3 regions of the Streptomyces sp. NPDC048504 genome follow, and region 2 is predicted to be linked to each of the others. Evidence: riboswitches for the same ligand, from Rfam matches in the RefSeq annotation. Region 2 holds a riboswitch; each other region holds the start of a gene.
The links. Region 2 has a riboswitch for thiamine pyrophosphate ahead of thiC (phosphomethylpyrimidine synthase ThiC). Riboswitches for the same ligand answer to the same signal wherever they lie in the genome.
Positions count from the first base shown of each region.

Region 1: linked by a shared signal. The riboswitch ahead of ACGFY9_RS30580 (thiamine ABC transporter substrate binding subunit) and the one ahead of thiC (phosphomethylpyrimidine synthase ThiC) in region 2 are both predicted to bind thiamine pyrophosphate.
Region 3: linked by a shared signal. The riboswitch ahead of thiO (glycine oxidase ThiO) and the one ahead of thiC (phosphomethylpyrimidine synthase ThiC) in region 2 are both predicted to bind thiamine pyrophosphate.

Region 1 covers NZ_JBICXA010000013.1:278,777-281,032, forward strand. The annotation lists gene rlmN (23S rRNA (adenine(2503)-C(2))-methyltransferase RlmN) at 1-695, shown strand, start outside; TPP riboswitch at 737-842, shown strand; gene ACGFY9_RS30580 (thiamine ABC transporter substrate binding subunit) at 914-2,026, shown strand; gene ACGFY9_RS30585 (ABC transporter permease) at 2,071-2,256, shown strand, end outside.
Region 2 covers NZ_JBICXA010000001.1:105,725-107,980, forward strand. The annotation lists gene thiC (phosphomethylpyrimidine synthase ThiC) at 1-1,292, opposite strand, end outside; TPP riboswitch at 1,285-1,474, opposite strand; gene ACGFY9_RS00435 (YibE/F family protein) at 1,546-2,256, shown strand, end outside.
Region 3 covers NZ_JBICXA010000003.1:380,314-382,569, reverse strand. The annotation lists gene ACGFY9_RS09485 (thiazole synthase) at 1-40, opposite strand, end outside; gene thiS (sulfur carrier protein ThiS) at 44-244, opposite strand; gene thiO (glycine oxidase ThiO) at 241-1,404, opposite strand; TPP riboswitch at 1,402-1,513, opposite strand; gene ACGFY9_RS09470 (hypothetical protein) at 1,566-1,904, shown strand; gene ACGFY9_RS09465 (NAD(P)/FAD-dependent oxidoreductase) at 1,949-2,256, shown strand, end outside.

The DNA of each region.
Region 1 (2,256 bases), on a different contig from region 2:
CCGGACAGGCCGGCCTCGACCGCAATCTGTCGACCGGTGAGATCGTGCACCAGATCGTCGACGGCATGCGGGCGTTGAGGGACGGCGAGATTCCCGGCGGGCCCGCGCGGCTCTCCAACATCGTCTTCATGGGCATGGGCGAGCCCCTCGCCAACTACAAGCGGGTCGTGCAGTCGATCCGCGCCCTCACCGACCCCGAGCCGGACGGCCTCGGCCTCTCGCAGCGCGGGATCACCGTCTCGACGGTCGGACTGGTCCCGGCGATCCACCGCTTCGCGGACGAGGGCTTCAAGTGCCGGCTCGCGATCTCGCTGCACGCGCCCGACGACGACCTGCGCGACACCCTGGTCCCCGTGAACACGCGGTGGAAGGTGCGCGAGGTTCTCGACGCGGGCTGGGAGTACGCGGCGAAGTCGGGGCGCCGGCTGTCCATCGAGTACGCGCTGATCCGTGACATCAACGACCAGGCGTGGCGCGGCGACCGGCTCGGCCGCCTCCTCAAGGGCAAGCCCGTGCACGTCAACCTGATCCCGCTGAACCCGACGCCCGGCTCGAAGTGGACCGCCTCCCGTCCCGAGGACGAGAAGGCGTTCGTCGAGGCCATCGCGGCCCACGGGGTGCCGGTCACCGTCCGGGACACCCGGGGCCAGGAGATCGACGGAGCGTGCGGCCAGCTCGCCGCCACCGAGCGGTAACCCGGTAACCTGTTCCGCGTAGTACACGCAGGTACATCTTCATATTCCGACAGGGGAGCGCCACAGCGCTGAGAGTGCGGGATTGTCCGCAGACCCTCTGAACCTCGCCCAGGTCATTCTGGGTAGGAAGTTCGGTCACCACTCTTGCTGTTGCGCCCTGCCCACGTCCTGTGGGCGGGGCCGCGTCTCTTCCTGGACACCCCAGGAGGAAAACACCCATGCACCACACCAGGACCTTCGTGGCCGCGGCCGTCGGGCTCGGCCTCGTCACGCTCTCCGCGTGCGGCTCGTCCGACAGCGGCAGCGGAGGCGACTCCAAGACCGTCACCCTCGTCAGCCACGACTCGTGGGCCGTCTCGAAGAGCGTCCTCAAGGACTTCGAGAAGCAGTCCGGCTACACCGTCAAGGTCCTCAAGGACGGCGACGCCGGCCAGGCCGTCAACAAGGCGATCCTGACCAAGGACAACCCCCAGGGCGACGTCTTCTTCGGCGTCGACAACACCCTGCTCTCCCGCGCGCTCGACAACGGCCTCTTCCAGTCCTACGACGCGAAGGGCTCCGCCACCGTCAAGCCCGCGTACCGCGTCGACGAGGCCAAGCACCGGGTCACGCCCATCGACACCGGCGACATCTGCGTCAACTACGACAAGGCGTACTTCAGCGAGCACAAGCTGACCCCGCCGACCTCCTTCGCGGATCTGGTCAAGCCCGCGTACAAGAACCTCCTCGTCACCGAGAACGCGGCCACCTCCTCGCCCGGCCTCGGCTTCCTGCTCGGCAGCGCCGCGCAGTACGGCGATGGGGGCACCTCCCGCTCGAGCGAAGCCGAGAGTGGGGGAGGCTGGCAGGCGTACTGGAAGAAGCTCAAGGCCAACGGCGTCAAGGTCGTCGACGGCTGGGAGCAGGCCTACGACCAGGAGTTCTCCGGTTCCGCCGGCGGCAAGAAGGCGGGCGGCGACCGGCCCCTCGTCGTCTCGTACGCCTCCTCGCCGCCCGCCGAGGTCATCTACGCCGACCCGAAGCCGACCACCGCGCCCACCGGGGTGTCGTACGGCACCTGCTTCCGGCAGACCGAGTACGCGGGGCTGCTCAGCAACGCCAAGAACACCAAGGGCGGCAAGGCGTTCCTCGACTTCCTGCTCACCAAGGAGTTCCAGCAGGACATGCCGCTCAACATGTTCGTCTACCCGGTGATCCAAGGCGCCCAGGTGCCGCAGGAGTTCGTGAAGTACGGCCGCCAGGCCCCGGACCCCGAGACCATGGCGCCCGCGAAGATCGCCGCCGACCGGGACCAGTGGGTCAAGTCGTGGACCTCGCTCGTACTGAAGTAGCCCCGGGGCGGACCCGTACGGGGAACGTGACGCGGCTCGGTCTCATGGCCCTGCCCGTCGCGTTCTTCGCGGTGTTCTTCGCCTACCCGGTCGCCGCGATCGTCGCGCGCGGCCTCAAGGTGGACGGCGCCTGGCAGTTGGGCCGTATCTGGGACGTGCTCGCGCAGTCCGACATCCGGCACGTCCTGTGGTTCACCACCTGGCAGGCGCTCGCGTCCACCGCGCTCACG
Region 2 (2,256 bases):
TGCTGAAGGTCGATGTTTTCCTTGATCTTGTGCATCGGGACATGTCCCGGGCCCTCGATCATGGTCTGAACATTGAAACGCTTCGCGATCGTGTTGAGTTCCCCGAGCGTCCGCAACTCCGCGAACTGCGCCTCGTCGTTGGCGTCCGCGATCGAACCGGGCCGCAGGCCGTCGCCGAGCGAGTACGTGACGTCGTAGGCGGCGAGGATCTCGCACAGTTCCTCGAAGTTCTCGTACAGGAACGATTCCTTGTGGTGCGCGAGGCACCAGGCCGCCATGATCGAGCCGCCGCGCGAGACGATGCCCGTCTTGCGGTTCGCCGTCAGCGGTACGAACGGCAGCCGCACGCCCGCGTGGACGGTCATGTAGTCCACGCCTTGTTCGGCCTGTTCGACGACCGTGTCCTTGTAGATCTCCCAGGTCAGCTCCTCGGCGCGGCCGTCAACCTTTTCGAGCGCCTGGTAGAGCGGCACCGTGCCGATGGGGACGGGGGAGTTGCGCAGCACCCACTCGCGCGTGGTGTGGATGTTGCGGCCGGTGGACAGGTCCATGACCGTGTCGGCGCCCCAACGCGTCGCCCAGGTCATCTTCTCGACCTCCTCCTCGATGGAGGAAGTGACCGCGGAATTACCGATGTTGGCGTTGACCTTCACCAGGAACCGCTTACCGATGATCATCGGCTCGATCTCCGGATGGTTCACGTTGGCCGGCAGCACCGCCCGCCCGGCCGCGATCTCCTCCCGGACCACCTCGGGCGAAACCTTCTCCCGTACGGCCACGAACTCCATCTCGGGCGTGATCTCGCCCCGTCGCGCGTAGGCGAGTTGCGTGACCGGCGTACCGTCACGGCCTCGGCGCGGCTGACGCGGCCGGCCGGGGAACACCGCGTCGAGGTTGCGCAGTCCACCACGCGGTGAGGTGTGCTTGATCCCGTCGTCCTCGGGGCGGACGGGACGGCCCGCGTACTCCTCGGTGTCGCCGCGGGCGATGATCCAGTTCTCCCGCAGCGGCGCCAGCCCCCTGCGGACATCGGTGTCGACGAGCGGATCGGTGTACGGGCCGGAGGTGTCGTACAGCGTCACGGACTGCCCGTTGGTGAGGTGCACCTGACGGACCGGCACCCGGAGATCGGGGCGCGAGCCCTCGACATACCTCTTGTGCCAGCCGGCGGACTTCCCGGCCTCAGGGGACTCCTCGGCCCCGGTCGGCTGCTCGGCCCGTGCGGACTTCTCGCCCGGAATGGGCTGTTCGTCCTGGCTGGAGGCAGGCGTGCGTGCGTCCTTGTTGGTCATGAGACCTACTCCCTACGCCGGCATTACCCGGTAACAGGTTCGGCGGTCGACGCAGCGGCTTCCGTCAGCCGATGTTTCATGTGAAACATCACTCGATTCAGGTGACGTTTCCCGTGAAACATCGCAGAGACGAAGGTCAGCGCCCTCTCAGCCCGGTGCTCCGAGCTCCCGCGTGTGCAAAGGTGCCTCCACGCTAGCGTCATAAGTGGCGCGGTGAACAGTGGGCCTCCGGCGTTCTTGCGATGATCGGGCGGTGACCACGACACAGCAGCCCCCGTACCCGCCGACCGGGCCGCCGCATGGCCACGGCCAGGGATCCGGCGACGACCACGGTTCCGGTTCCGGGCACGACCACGGATCGGGTGGGGACGGCGGACACGGACCGGGTGGAGACGGCGGGCACGGTTCCGGGGCAGGCGGTGGCCACGGTCACTCGCACAGCCACGGCCCCGCCGCCCCCGTCTCCCGGCATCTGCGGAAGGTCATCGCGGCGATCCTGATCCCGTTCACGGTGGCGGTCGTGGTCGGCATGGTGGTCCTCTGGCCCGGCGGCGCCCCGTCGCACAAACGCACCGGCGTCGGCTTCGACCGGCAGACACAGCAGGCGACGGTCACCAAGGTCGTCAGCGTGAGCTGCGCGTCGGTGAACGCCTCGGGCGGAGGCTCGACCGGGGACACCTCCACCGCCGAGGGCTCCTCTGCCGCGCAGGAGGCGGCCGGCACCTGCAAGAAGGCCACGGTCACGGTCTCCACCGGCAAGGACAAGGGCCGTACGTTCACGGAGATCGTGCAGCCCGACCAGTCACGGCAGTTGCATCAGGGCGAGAAGGTCGTGGTCGCGTACGAACCCTCCGCGCCCAAGGATCTGCAGTACTCCGTCACCGATGTGAACCGTAAGTTCCCGATGGCACTGCTCGCCGGGATCTTCGCGCTGGCCGTCGTGGTGGTGGGCCGGCTGCGTGGC
Region 3 (2,256 bases), on a different contig from region 2:
TGAAGGACGTACCACCGAGGACGAAGAGGTCGTCGGCCATGGGTCAGCCTCCTTGGACGGCGGTGAGGACCTCGACGCGGTCTCCCTCGGAGAGGGACGTCGACGGCCACTCCGCGCGCGGGACGACGGTTTCGTTGAGGGCGGCGGCCACACCGGAGGGGGCCGGGACGAGGGACCGTACGAGCACGTCGAGGGGCGTGCCGGGAGCGATCTCCTGGTGCTCGCCGTTGACGGAGATGTTCATGCGGGCTGCTCCACGAGGTGCGTGCGGGCGAACCGCTTCGGGGTGAACGGGCGTGCCTCGTCCGGGAGTTCACCGGTACTGAGCGCGTGCGCCAGGGCGTCGCCGGTGACCGGTGTGAGCAGCACGCCGTTGCGGTAGTGCCCGGTGGCCAGCAGCAGTCCCGGCAGCGCGGTCGGGCCGAGCAGCGGCGCGTTGTCGGGGGACCCGGGGCGCAGTCCGGCCCGGGTCTCGGTGAGCGGCAGTTCGGTGATCCCGGGGACCAACTCGTGGGCGTCGCGCAGCAGTTCGTAGACCCCGCCCGCGGTCACGGTGGTGTCCCAGCCCAGTTCCTCGCTGGTCGCGCCGACGACCAGCTCGCCGTTCTCGCGCGGCACCAGGTACACCTGGCTGCCGCGCACCACGGCCCGCACGGTCCGGCTCAGGAACGGCGCGTGCCGCTCCGGCACGGTCAGCCGCAGCACCTGCCCCTTCACGGGCCGTACGGGCGGCAGGACGTCGTCCGGGACGCCTTTCAGCTGCCCGCTGAGGCTGCCCCCCGCGAGGACGACCTGGCCCGCGCCCAGCACCTCGCCCTCGCGCGTGACGACCCCCGTGGCGCGGTCCCGCTCGACCGTGAGCCGCTCGGCCCACGTCCGGTGGAAGACGACCCCGGCGCGCTCGCAGGCGGCCACCAGCGCGCCCGCCAGCCGCCGCGGGTCGACCTGGTGGTCCCCGTCGACCCTGAGCCCCCCGCGCACGCCCGGCGCGAGCATCGGCTCCAGGCGCCGGCACTCGCGCCCCGACAGCCACTCGGAGTCGAGCCCCGACTGGTGCTGCAGGGCGTGCAGTTCGCGCAGATGGGCGCGGTCGTCGGCGTCCAGGGCGACGGCGAGCGTGCCGCAGCGGCGGTAGCCGAGGTCGAGGCCGGTGAGGTCGGTCAGCTCGGCCGCGAAGTCCGGGTAGCGGTGCGCCGAGGCGAGGTTGAGGGCGAGCAGGGTCTGTTCGCCGTAGTGGAGTTCGGTGACGGCGGCCAGCATCCCGGCGGCCACCTGGGCGGCCCCGCCGCCCGGCTCCGGGTCCACCACGGCCGTGGCGAAGCCGCGTTGGGCCGCGCGCCAGGCCGTGACCAGGCCGATGATCCCGCCCCCGACGACGAGGACGTCTGACGTACGTGCAGGCATGGGCGTCCAGCCCCTCCCTTCGCCGGCATGACCCGGATCAGGTTCGTACGGTCGGAGGCCGCCAGCCTCCCTCTCAGCCCGGTACGTCCGGACTCCCGCGAGTGCTTTACGTTGGCCACCCTAGCCCGCTGTCACCTGTCCCAGTAAGGGAGCCTCTGTCCATGGCCCGCTCGCTCGACGGTCTCGTCCTCGCCCCCGTCGCGGACCAGGCCCCAGGTCAGGTCGGCACCCGCACCCGGTTCGCGTACCACGAGCAGGACGGCGAGATCTGGGCCGAATACGCGGGCGGCGACGTCCTACGGGGGCGTCTCGTCGGCACGCGCGCGGGGGACCGCATCGACTTCAGGTACGTGCAGTTGAAGACGGACGGGACGACGTCCTCCGGGCACTGTGTGTCCGAAGTGATCGAACTGCCCGACGGCCGCATTCGCCTCGAAGAGACCTGGGAGTGGGAGTCCCAGCCGGGAAACGGGACCAGCACTGTGGAACAGGTCACCTGACGCGCCCGCTGACTGACAAATTGTCAGGTGTCTATGGTGATCGAGTGAGCGAGCAGACGCGGGACCAGGGCACGGTGACAGGGCGGCGTGCGGTCGTCGTCGGCGCGGGCATGGCCGGGGTGCAGACCGCGGTCGCGCTACGGGACCAGGGCTTCACCGGCACCGTCACGCTGATCGGCGCGGAACCCCATCAGCCGTACGACCGGCCCCCGCTGTCCAAGGCCGTCCTGCTCGGCAAGGCCGAGGGCTCCGCCTTCGACGTCGACTTCGAGGCGCTCGGCATCGAAGTGCAGCTGGGGCGCGAGGTGGTGGGCGTGCGCCCCGCCGACCACGAACTGGACACCGCCGAGGG